3 regions of the Peribacillus sp. FSL P2-0133 genome follow, and region 1 is predicted to be linked to each of the others. Evidence: riboswitches for the same ligand, from Rfam matches in the RefSeq annotation. Region 1 holds a riboswitch; each other region holds the start of a gene.

The links. Region 1 has a riboswitch for S-adenosylmethionine ahead of MKY17_RS11650 (Na+/H+ antiporter NhaC family protein). Riboswitches for the same ligand answer to the same signal wherever they lie in the genome.
Region 2: it holds a riboswitch for S-adenosylmethionine, as region 1 does, so the genes downstream of both, mmuP (S-methylmethionine permease) here and MKY17_RS11650 (Na+/H+ antiporter NhaC family protein) in region 1, are expected to answer to the same signal.
Region 3: it holds a riboswitch for S-adenosylmethionine, as region 1 does, so the genes downstream of both, metK (methionine adenosyltransferase) here and MKY17_RS11650 (Na+/H+ antiporter NhaC family protein) in region 1, are expected to answer to the same signal.

What each region holds. Positions count from the first base shown of each region.
Region 1 is NZ_CP150254.1:2,431,870-2,436,159, forward strand. Features, by position in the region: gene hutG (formimidoylglutamase) at 1-956, shown strand, start outside; gene MKY17_RS11640 (hypothetical protein) at 1,244-1,399, shown strand; gene MKY17_RS11645 (SOS response-associated peptidase) at 1,460-2,131, shown strand; SAM riboswitch class I at 2,420-2,527, shown strand; gene MKY17_RS11650 (Na+/H+ antiporter NhaC family protein) at 2,718-4,034, shown strand; gene MKY17_RS11655 (hypothetical protein) at 4,151-4,290, opposite strand, start outside.
Region 2 is NZ_CP150254.1:3,266,487-3,270,776, reverse strand. Features, by position in the region: gene MKY17_RS15565 (ring-cleaving dioxygenase) at 1-353, shown strand, start outside; gene MKY17_RS15560 (alpha/beta hydrolase) at 353-961, shown strand; gene MKY17_RS15555 (flavin reductase family protein) at 980-1,588, shown strand; SAM riboswitch class I at 1,828-1,930, shown strand; gene mmuP (S-methylmethionine permease) at 2,012-3,400, shown strand; gene mmuM (homocysteine S-methyltransferase) at 3,397-4,290, shown strand, end outside.
Region 3 is NZ_CP150254.1:5,178,824-5,183,113, reverse strand. Features, by position in the region: gene pckA (phosphoenolpyruvate carboxykinase (ATP)) at 1-1,484, opposite strand, end outside; SAM riboswitch class I at 1,915-2,076, shown strand; gene metK (methionine adenosyltransferase) at 2,240-3,433, shown strand; gene MKY17_RS24925 (gamma carbonic anhydrase family protein) at 3,963-4,290, opposite strand, start outside.

The DNA.
Region 1 (4,290 bases):
TGTATACAAATCCGACTTTAAAATATTGGAATGGAAGAATTGATTCGCAATCTGACATGGGCAGCTTCAGATACCACCAAAGAGTACGTTTGGCACCGATTTCTGAATTAGCCATCTCTTCCAATGCATCAAGTACCTTTGGATTGATTGGCTTCAAATGTGATGAAGGCGTCAAAAGGAATAAAGGCAGGATTGGTGCTGCAGAGGGGCCTGATCATATTAGGCAGTCATTGGCAAAATTACCCTGCCATTTACCCTCCCAAACCGAGCTGGTGGATGCTGGCGATGTAATATGTGAAGGTACAGAGATGGAGGCCGCCCAATCCCAACTGGGATCGGCTGTTACCCGGATACTGGAGAGTAAAGCGATTCCTATCATACTTGGGGGAGGGCACGAAACCCTGTATGGCCATTATCTTGGGATTAGGAAATCCATTGGACCCAAAGCTAGATTGGGGATCATTAATATTGACGCTCACTTTGATATGAGGCCTTATGAAAAAGAAAGTTCATCAGGAACGATGTTTAAGCAGATTTTGGACGAAGATCAAAGTTGTGGCTATTTATGTATCGGAATTCAGAAGCAGGGGAATACGAAGGCACTGTTTGAAACTGCCGAGAGAAGTAAGGTTGACTACATTTTGGAAGAAGATTTATCATTGAACGAAATGGATGAAACTAAGCGGCGGATAAATGATTTCGCTAAGGAATATGACTACATTATTCTTACATTATGTACAGACGTTATTGATTCAGCCTACGCACCTGGGGTAAGTGCTCCATCGCCGTTTGGACTGAATCCGAAATTGGTCCGTGCCATTATCAGGCATATCGTATCGAATGAAAAGATCCTCTCCTTTGATATCTCGGAAGTGAATCCTTCGTTGGACGAAAATAATAAAACCGTTACATTGGCAGCACATTTAATAAATGAGGTTTTACTGCATTTTAAATAATGAATGGCTTTCCTCAATGCCATCTCCTTAATCAATTATCGGTATTGAAGCGAAAAACCTTTGACAGATCCTGACTGTCCATGAATCATTCATGGACAGTCTTTTTTTGCCGCCTATCAAGGATTTATGGTCCCGGGCATTGTTCGACTAACCCTTTAAAGTGTAAAGGAACCTCCATGCGGCCTCTTCATTAGAAGATTAACCATGACTCTGCCATAGTTCAATACTGATACTTGTGGGTTTTTGGTTTATAATAACAACCATCTAGCCTTTTGAGGGGGGATTCCATGAAGGAATATAAAGTAACGGTAAGGAATGGCAGTACCTTAATTTTGTCGGAAATCATTAAAGCTGAAGATGAAAGAGAAGTCCTTGGCACCCTTTTGATTTCCAGCGAATTATTTAATCAACCATTTACCGACATCAGGATTTTAGAACGCTGATTTGTGCCTTCCCGTTCCATTTGTTACACTGTAATAAATCTTAATACGGTAGGCGATATTATGTGTGGACGTTTCACCCTTTTCACTGACATTGAAGAAATAAAAGATCGGTTTGATATTCAAGGATCATTTGATGAGGAATACCAATTCAGCTACAATATTGCTCCCTCCCAATCCGTGCTATCCGTCATTAATGACGGGGCAATGAACCGACTTGGATATCTTCGGTGGGGACTCATTCCTTTCTGGGCAAAAGACGAAAAAGTGGGCTATAAAATGATCAATGCCAGAGCGGAAACCATTGCAGAGAAAGCTAGCTTTAAGAATGCGTATAAGAAGAAGAGATGCTTGATAATCGCTGACTCATTTTATGAATGGAAGAAGACACCAGAAAGAAAAATACCGATGCGAATAAAACTGAAGAATCATGCTCCATTTGGAATGGCCGGTATATGGGAATCCTGGAAATCCCCTGAAGGCCGCAGCATCTACACGTGCTCCGTTATAACAACCGTTCCTAATGAGCTGATGACCAGCATTCATGATCGCATGCCTGTAATCCTTAATCCAGAAGATGAAAAAGATTGGTTGAATCCATCCATTAATGATCCTGCATATCTGCAGCAGTATTTAAAGTCATTCGATTCGGAACTAATGGAAGCTTTTGAGGTATCGACTGATGTGAACTCGACTAAAAAAAATTCACCTAACCTAATACAACAAATTTGCTGAGAGGTCATTAGACCTCTTTTTATATTAATTCCGTCCCGATAAATATCATAGAAGACTCATTGTACTGATTAACTGCACATTTCAAGATCTCTTATTAATCAGTAAGAAGTGCATGTGAATACTTTAAAACTAAACCTTGCGAAAATAGACAAAATGCTGTACTCTTATATTTGCTTTTCAAAACGACTTCGATGTCACTTTCACAAACTAAGATGGTTTCAGCAAGCTTCCAGCCTGGTACTTTTCTGACAGGCATCGTAATATTTTATAAATTATATAATTTTGATCTTCTTATCAAGAGAGACGGAGGGACTGGCCCGAAGATGTCTCGGCAGCGGACTTAATAGGAGTGCTGTGCCAAATCCAGCAGGCTGATTTTCGCCTGAAAGATAAGGAGGGTGTTTTTTATAAATTAAAAGACCTCTTCTTGTTGTTTAATAGAAGGGGTCTTTTTTATGCTGACAGTTTTTTTAGCTATAGCTCCATGAATGGGTAATCAAGTTCAAATTGGTGTTATTTGCGAAAACTGTTAAAAGAATAAAAGCTATGACACATGTCATGGGAAAAATAAAAAGAGGTGTACATCATGAGTGCAAACAATAAAGGGAATCCATGGGCTTTGATTCCATTTGTCGTATTTTTAATTTTATTTATAGGGTCCGGAATCGTCACTAAAGATTTTTATTCATTTCCGGTGATTGTAGCAATTTCTATTGCATCAGCAGCTGCATTGGCAATGAATCGGAAAGAAAGTTTCAATCAAAAGGTTGATATTTTCTGTAAAGGTGCCGGTGACGCCAATATTATGTTAATGGTTATCATTTTCCTTTTAGCCGGCGCTTTTGCCGAAGTTGCAAATGGCATGGGGGCAGTTGAATCAACGGTGAATCTTGCCTTAGCCGTTTTTCCGCAAAATCTTTTAATGGTAGGGATATTCATTATCGCTTGTTTTATTTCTCTATCTATGGGGACTAGCATGGGAACGATTGTAGCCCTAGCACCTATCGGGGTGGGAATTAGCGAGCAAACCGATATTTCGCTTGCCTTTTCAATGGCTGCCGTTATTGGTGGTGCGATGTTTGGAGATAACCTATCCTTCATTTCAGATACGACAATCGCTGCAGTTCGAACACAGGGAACGAAAATGAAGGATAAGTTTAAGGTGAATTTTTTCATCGTTTTACCTGCGGCCATCATCACATGTGCCATTCTTGGAATTTTAACGATGGGTGAACAAGCCGACATCACCCAAAATTCTTATAATTGGGTGAAGATTCTTCCATACCTTTGCGTATTGATCACTGCATTGGCAGGAGTCAATGTGTTCCTGGTCCTTTCTATCGGAATTGTATTTGCCGGAATAATCGGCTTGGCGGATGGAAGTTATCAACCGTTGGGTGTCATTCAAAAAGTTGGTGAAGGAATGGCGGGAATGTATGAAATATCCTTCCTTGCCATTTTAATTGCAGGTATGGTTGCTGTAATCAAACATAATGGTGGCATCGATTATCTACTCCACCTCGTGACCCGAAATAGCAAATCAAAAAAAGGGGCGGAATTCAGCATTGCCGGGCTTGTTGGTTTGACGAACCTTTCAACGGCAAATAACACGATTTCGATTATCATTGCCGGGCCACTTGCCAAAAATATTGCTGAAAAGTATGGGATTGATCCGCGTAAATCGGCGAGCTTACTTGACGTTTTTGCCTGTTGTATCCAAGGGTTGATTCCATATGGGGCACAGCTGCTTGTTGCAGCAGGAGTAGCAAAGATTTCACCGATAAGCATCTTGCCGTATTCATATTACCCAATACTAATTGGATTTTGTGGAGTCGTTGCCATCTTGATTGGTTTTCCACGGTTTCGGCCTGGAGAAGATGTAGCGAAGAAACGTACTTCTTAAAATGAGAATAGGTAATGAAAAACACCCTGGATCATTGGATACAGGGTGTTTTCTGTATGATCGAAATACTAAAACATAAGCATAAAAATTATTCAGAAGTCACCCTCGCTCTTATTTCAGAATAAGTGTCCTAAACTAATCAAGGCCGTCTTCATCTGACCTGAAAATACCAATTCATCTGTTTGATATTTCTTTAATTTATGATAGACAAATTTTTTCCATAACCAAAATAACTGTGCTTCTTTCCGGTCCATAT
Region 2 (4,290 bases), 830 kb from region 1:
ATGTTAAAAAAACGGTGTTGCCAAATGGGAAAATCGGAGTGGGAACCGTCCATCATATTGCATGGCGTGCAATCGATAATGAAGATCATAAAGAATGGAGGGAGCATATCGCCAACCATGGCTATGGTGTGACACCCTTTACAGACCGTCAATACTTCGATGCCATTTATTTCAGGGAAGATGGAGGCATACTTTTTGAAGTTGCCACAGATCCACCTGGCTTCGCTCATGATGAAACGAAGGAAACGATGGGCAGTAAATTAATGCTGCCGCCATGGCTGGAAGAAAAAAGGGAGATCATGGAGAAAACGTTACTGCCGGCAGTGCCGAGAGTACTGGAGGAGGATAAATGATGAAGCATATTTTTCAAAAAGGAAGTAATCCAGAAGCGCCATTGCTTTTGCTTTTACATGGCACTGGAGGAACGGAAACAGATCTCTTGCCATTAGCGGAAATGGTTTCACCGGGCTCATCCGTATTGAGCGTACGGGGAAATGTACTTGAAAACGGAATGCCTCGTTTTTTCCGCCGGTTATCCGAAGGGGTTTTTGATGAAGAAGATTTGATCTTTCGTACGAAGGAGCTTTATGACTTCTTGGAATCAGCGTCCAAAAAATATGACTTCGACCGTGAAAGAGTGGTAGCATTAGGTTATTCCAATGGTGCAAATATAGCGGCAAGTTTGCTGTTCCATTTCGAAGGGGCATTACAAGGAGCGATTCTTCATCACCCTATGGTGCCTAGACGAGGGATTGCATTGCCGTCCCTTTCGGATATACCTGTATTTATCGCTGCAGGTAAAAACGATCCGATTTGCCCGGCAGCAGAAACTGATGAACTTAATCAACTTTTACTGCAAGCTGGTGCTACAGTGGATGTTCAGTGGGAAAATTACGGTCATCAGCTAACACGTTCAGAGGTTGAGGCAGCGGGTTCATGGTTTCAAAAGAACTTTTTATAAGAATGAGAGGGAATGAAGATGATTTCTGTTAATCCTGAAAGTCTGACTGAACGGGATAATTATAAGTTTTTAACTGGAAGCATTATACCGAGACCTATAGCACTCGTTACGACACAATCCGAAACCGGTACAATCAATATAGCGCCGTTCAGCTTTTTTAACATAGTCAGTTCAAATCCTCCGATGATTTCCATTTCTGTTCAACGGAAAGAAGGGGTTTCAAAGGACACGGCACGAAATGCAATTCAAACAGGTGAATTCGTTGTTCATATCACTGATGAGAATAATGTAGCTGATGCAAATCGAACGGCCAAGGAACTCCCATCCGACGAAAGTGAATTGGGTCTTACCGATTTCACGCCGGCTGTTAGTGATAAGGTATCCGTACCAGGATTGCAAGAAGCGAAGGTACGCTTTGAATGTACATTAGAGCAGGCGATACCATTGGCAGGTTCCCAGAATAAACCTGGTTGTGATTTATTGATAGGGAAAATAGTCTGCTATCATATCGAGCAAGATATTTACCATAATGGAAGAATTGACCAAAACGGGCTAAAACCTGTAGCAAGATTAGCGGGTCATACTTATACAAAACTAGGGGAATTATTTGAAATAGAACGTCCTTAAGTGAAAAGAAAGAATAAATGGCGTCATCTTTTTAAGATGGCGTCATTTTTTAAAATCAAAATTACCCGGTTAGCTTTATCTGCAATTTTAATGTGGTAAGCGACTGTTCCAAAAACGAGCAACCATATCATATTTATGCCGCCGGTGCCATGATCGTTAGAATTTTAAAGGAAGTCTTTACAATCCGAAACAAAACTTGACAATTTTTTCATAGATTGATAAAGTTATAAAAAAATAATTTCTTATCCAGAGAGGTGGAGGGACTGGCCCTATGAAACCTCAGCAGCAGGTCTACAAAGACACTGTGCTAATTCCAGGGGGTGAAACCTTGATAGATAAGACCGTACGTGTTTATTTGTCAGTAACGCACTCTTTTAGAGTGCGTTTTCGTTTTTTCTGGATCCAAGATTAAGGAGAGTAAGAATGGAGAACAAAAGAAAACATGATTTTCAAAGGGAAATGCAAGCACGGCATATAATAATGCTATCGCTTGGCGGGGTGATTGGAACTGGTTTATTCTTAAGTTCGGGTTATACGATTCAACAGGCTGGCCCATTCGGCACCATCCTTTCGTATCTGATTGGAGCTTTAGTGGTTTATCTAGTCATGCTATGTCTTGGTGAACTGGCAGTACATATGCCCGAGACAGGCGCGTTTCATAGCTACGCAGCCAAATACATCGGACCAGGGACAGGGTATACAGTAGCCTGGTTGTATTGGCTAACCTGGACTGTTGCACTAGGTTCGGAATTTACGGCTGCAGGATTGTTGATGCAGCGATGGTTTCCATCAATCAATGTCTGGATATGGAGTGCTCTATTTGCCATATTGGTCTTGGCTTTAAATGCGTGGACCGTTAAGTTTTTCGCTGAATCCGAATTCTGGTTTGCGTCTATAAAGGTATTTGCTATTGTGATATTTATTATTCTGGGAGCTGCAGCAATGGTAGGTTTTATTCCAATAATTAATTCACAATCAGCTCCGTTATTATCCAATTTTACAAGTGCAGGTTTATTTCCGAATGGTGCTTTTGCCATTCTAATGACGATGCTCGCGGTGAATTTCGCATTTTCTGGAACTGAATTAATCGGAATTGCAGCTGGAGAAACAGTGAACCCAGAAAAAACGATACCAAAGGCAATCCGTATGACATTATGGAGATTGATTATCTTTTTTGTAGGAACCATTGTTGTATTATCCGCATTATTGCCTATTTCGGATGCAAGCGTACTAGAGAGCCCCTTTGTTGCAGTTCTCGAACGAATTGGAGTGCCGTATGCAGCGGATATTATGAACTTTGTTATATTAACTGCCATTTTGTCTGCTGCAAATTCAGGATTATATGCATCATCCAGAATGCTTTGGTCGCTTGCAGATAAGAAAACAATATCACCCATATTTGCAAAATTGACAAAACGGGGTGTTCCGATAAATGCAGTTTTTTTCAGTATGTTGGGAGGTGGTTTAGCCCTTTTCTCGAGTATTATTGCACCGGATACTGTATATATAGTGCTTGTATCCATTTCTGGACTAGCCGTGGTAGTAGTTTGGATGAGTATTAGCGCGTCACAGTTTCTATTTCGCAGACGATTTATAAACGAAGGAAATTCAGTAAATGATTTGGCTTATCATACACCATTATATCCACTCATACCAATCGTTTCTTTTTTGCTATGTCTTGCTTCTTGCATAGGAATTGCATTTGATCCTACACAACGAATTGCACTATATTGTGGCATTCCTTTTATTTTGTTTTGCTATGGAAGTTATTATCTGACACAAACTATAAAGAAAAAGAGGAGTAGAACATGAAGAATAAAATTAGCCCAATTGACGCAATATTACGAGATCATTCAGTCATGATTTTGGACGGGGCTCTAGCTACAGAGCTTGAAAGGCATGGGTGCGATTTGGACGATCCCCTGTGGTCTGCACGTGTATTACTTGAAAATCCAGAAGTGATTTATCAAGTTCACTCTGACTACTTTCGGGCTGGTGCTGACTGTGCGATAACGGCAAGCTACCAAGCAACAGTTGAAGGTTTCGCCCTCCGCGGAATACAAGAGGAAGAGGCTTTGGAACTAATCCGGAAAACGGTTTTACTTGCAAGGGAAGCAAGAGATGAATTTTGGAAGGAAGAAGAATATCAAACGATTAGACCTAAGCCATTGGTTGCTGCATCGGTTGGACCATATGGGGCTTACCTTGCAGATGGTTCAGAGTATGTAGGAAACTATGGTGTTTCAGATGAAACTTTAACTGCATTTCATCGCTCGCGAATATCTGCTTTGATTGAAGCCGGTGCTGACATTTTAGCATTTGAAACGATACCTTCCCTGCAAGAAGCAAAAGTATTGCATTCATTATTGAAAGATTACCCAGAGGTCTATGCTTGGCTATCCTTTTCATTGAAAAATGAAAAAGCGATTAGTGACGGTACATTGCTTGAGGAGTGTACCAGATTGTTTGGGGACAGTGAGCAAATTGCAGCAATCGGCATCAACTGTGCGCCTGTATCAGGTATCACGGAAGCCATACAGGTGTTGCGTTCAAACACGCATAAACCAATTATAGTTTATCCGAATTCTGGTGAAACATATAATCCGGAAACAAAAACCTGGCATGGTCAAGAATCATGTAACAGGCTCGACCTGAAATCTGAAGAATGGCACCATGCAGGGGCACGTTTAATTGGAGGATGT
Region 3 (4,290 bases), 2.7 Mb from region 1:
TAAGCTGCAGGATCTGCCCAAGTCTTGATTGGTTGAAGCACTTCATCAGGAACACCAGGAACATGAAGCGGGATATCCAAACCGAAGATATCATCTTTGATCGTTTCGATGTTCGCTAATTCACCTTCAAGTGCAGCTTGTACCATTGCACGAGTGTAAGCAAGTTTCATACGGCTTCCAGTTCCGTATGCACCGCCAGTCCATCCAGTGTTGACAAGGTATACCTTTGCATTGTGCTCGTCAATTTTATCACCAAGCATCTCAGCATAGCGTGTAGCTGGAAGCGGTAAGAATGGTGAACCGAAGCAAGTGGAGAATGTAGCTTCCGGTGAAGTTACGCCTCTTTCAGTACCAGCCAATTTACTAGTGTATCCGCTTAGGAAGTGGAACATTGCCTGTTCTTTGGAAAGCTTGCTGATTGGAGGCAGAACGCCTGAAGCATCAGCTGTCAAGAAAATGATTGTATTTGGGTGTCCTGCAATACTTGGGTTCACGATGTTATCGATCGCTTGCATTTGGTAAGCAGCACGAGTGTTTTCAGTCAATGAACTGTCATCATAGTTCGCTTCACGTGTATCCGGATCAACAACAACATTTTCCAGTACGGCACCGAAACGGATCGCATCGAAAATTTGTGGTTCTTTTTCACGTGAAAGGTTGATCGTTTTAGCATAGCAGCCGCCTTCGATATTGAATACGCCGTTAGAAGACCAGCCGTGCTCGTCATCGCCAATCAGTTTACGGCTAGTGTCTGCAGACAAAGTCGTTTTGCCTGTACCGGACAGTCCGAAGAATAAAGCGACGTCCCCTTCACGTCCTACGTTAGCAGAGCAATGCATTGGAAGGATTCCAGCCTCTGGAAGTAAGTAGTTCATGATCGAGAAGATCGATTTTTTCATTTCTCCTGCATATTCCGTTCCGCCGATCAGGATGGTACGGCGTTCAAATGAAACGATGATGAAAGTTTCGGATGCAGTTCCATCAACTTCCGGGTCTGCTTTGAAGTTAGGTGCAGAAAGGATTGTGAATTCAGCTTCGTGACCTCTCAGTTCCTCTTCGTTTGGACGGATGAACAACGTATGGGCGAAAAGGTTATGCCAAGCATATTCATTAATAACACGGATAGGAAGACGTGATGATTCGTCTGCACCAGCGAAACCTTTAAAAACAAAAATCTCTTCTTTTGCTTTTAGGTAGTCAACTACTTTATTATATAGTTTATTGAACACATCTTCGGAAATTGGCTGGTTCACTGAACCCCAATCGATTTTATCTTTAACTGATGCTTCTTCAACGATATATTTATCTTTAGGTGAACGACCTGTATATTTGCCAGTTTCAGCTTTTACCGCACCGGTTGAAGTTAGAACGCCTTCATTTCTGCTTAATACTTTTTCGACCAATTGAGGAACTGAAAGTTGAGTTTGCACATTGTTTCCTGTTAATAATTGGTGTAACTCATTAGAAACGTCTACAGAATTCATATATGAGATACCTTCCTTTGTTTAAGTTTTTAGATTACAATTAGTATAACACATTCATCTAATTAGTCTATACTATTTCTTTTAATTTGTGATTATTTTCAGTTGGTTGCGTTAATCATTTTAATCCGGCAGGAACCGATTCAGGATAATCGCATAAACTTTCATGAAGAAAATTTTATTTTAATAGGAAGTAAGTAAGCAATATATGTCTAAAGGGAAAGTCAGGATGTCGTTTCTTTTCGGATGCTCTTTACATTATTATTAATGGCAATTTACAACATTTCTATTCGTATTTTGCATTGTAAACCCTTCTAGGACGTTGTATCAACATGTTTTTTCAAATGAACGCCATTCTGGGTGGAAATGTTCTTTTTAGAAAAGCATTGACAAGTTCCAGCCAGATACGATAATATCTTAAATTGTACGGATTCTCTTATCCCGAGTTGGTGGAGGGACAGGCCCTTTGAAACCCAGCAACCTGCCATATTGAACTTGACTCCAAGATCGATCGCCGAAAATAAAGCGAAGGTCTTCAAGGAATAGTGGTGATGGTGCTAACCTGAGCAAGGTAAAAACCCTTGAACGATAAGAGTGAAAGGATAGAAGACAGAATGTTAAACCTTTCCTCATTTGCCAGGGAAGGTTTTTGTGTTTTTTATAAGTAATTCTGTGTCTATAGTTGAAACTAATGAGGGAAACGAGTTCCGTAAAAATCAGGCTTTTGCCTGCAACATACTAACTTCCAAGGAGGAAATATGATGTCAAAGAAACGTCTATTTACTTCTGAATCTGTTACAGAGGGCCATCCGGACAAAATTTGTGACCAGATTTCAGATTCCATTTTAGATGCTATCCTAGCTAAGGATGCAAATGCACGTGTTGCGTGTGAAACTAGCGTAACTACAGGTCTTGTACTTGTTGCTGGTGAAATTACAACGTCCGCTTACGTGGATATTCCGCGTATCGTTCGTGATACGATTAAAGGAATTGGCTATACACGTGCGAAATACGGTTTCGATGCTGAAACTTGTGCCGTGTTAAGTTCCATTGATGAGCAGTCTGCCGATATCGCAGCTGGTGTCGATAAAGCATTGGAAGCTCGTGAAGGAAACATGTCAGAGGAAGAAATCGATGCAATCGGTGCAGGGGACCAAGGTCTTATGTTCGGATTTGCTTGTAATGAAACAGAAGAGCTTATGCCGCTTCCGATTTCATTGGCACATAAACTTTCATTCCGCTTAGCACAAGTTCGTAAAGATGAAACTCTTGCTTACTTACGCCCTGATGGTAAAACACAGGTAACTGTGGAATATGATGAAAATAACGTTCCTGTACGTGTAGATACGATCGTTATCTCTACACAACATGATGCAGAAATTACGCTTGAACAAATTCAAGCCGATCTAAAAGAACATGTAATCAAAGCAGTCGTTCCAGCTGAATTGATCGATGCCGATACTAAGTACTTCATCAACCCGACTGGCCGTTTCGTAATTGGCGGACCTCAAGGAGATGCTGGTCTTACTGGACGTAAAATCATCGTTGATACTTACGGCGGATACGCTCGTCACGGCGGCGGTGCATTCTCTGGTAAGGATGCTACTAAAGTTGACCGTTCTGCTGCATACGCTGCTCGTTACGTTGCGAAAAACATCGTGGCAGCCGGCCTTGCCGACAAAGCTGAAGTTCAATTGGCATACGCAATTGGTGTGGCAGAGCCAGTATCTATCTCAATTGATACGTTCGGAACTGGTACAGTTAGCGAAGAAGTCCTTGTTGACCTAGTTCGCGCTAACTTCGACCTTCGTCCAGCAGGTATCATCAAAATGCTTGACCTTCGTCGCCCGATCTACAAACAAACAGCTGCCTACGGACACTTTGGCCGTACAGATGTAGATCTTCCATGGGAACGCACGGACAAAGCAGAAACATTAAAAGCTCAAGCGTAATCCATATAAAAAAGGTGTCCCGCAATTAGCGGGGCACCTTTTTTATGGATTGATTTTGCCTTCACCGGGAATAATTCAAGAAATCCCAAAGAAATTCAACTTACGTGCAATACGCCGTGAGTAAGGGGCATTTACAAGTTTGTTTGGGTCAACTACGAGTGAGTTAGAGCGGTTTACTCTTGAGTTAGAGCGGTTTACTCGTGAATTAGAGCCATTTACTCGTGAGTTAGAGTAGTTTACTCGTGAGTTTGTAGCAATTACTCGTGAGTTAGAGCGGTTTACTCGTGAATTAGAGCCATTTACTCGTGAGTTTGTAGCTTTACTCGTGAATTAGAGCCGTTTACTCGTGAGTTAGAGTAGTTTATTCGTGAGTTTTTAGCCTTACTCGTGAATTAGAGCCATTTACTCGTGAGTTAGAGCGGTTTACTCGTGAGTTTGTAGCAATTACTCGTGAATTAGAGCGGTTTACTCGTGAGTTTGGAACGTTTACTCGTGAGTTTCAGTACAATACTCGTAACTTTCAGTCAATTCATTTTATTCGTTCGGCCGTTTTATAGTATTGGCCTTTTTCGGCGTATTCACGTACGATGCGTTCCATATCCTGGCGATCTTCTTCGTTGATTTCGCGAATGACTTTAGCTGGACGTCCGAATGCCAACATGTTCGGTGGTATGACTTTACCTTGGGGAACGAGACTGCCGGCACCGATGAAGGCCCCTTCGCCGATTTCGGCTTCATCTAGTACGATCGATCCCATGCCAATCAAAGCTCCTTTGCGGATTTTACAGCTATGTAAAATGACCTGATGGCCAATGGTTACTTCATCCTCGATGATCAATGGATTATTTGGGCTTTGG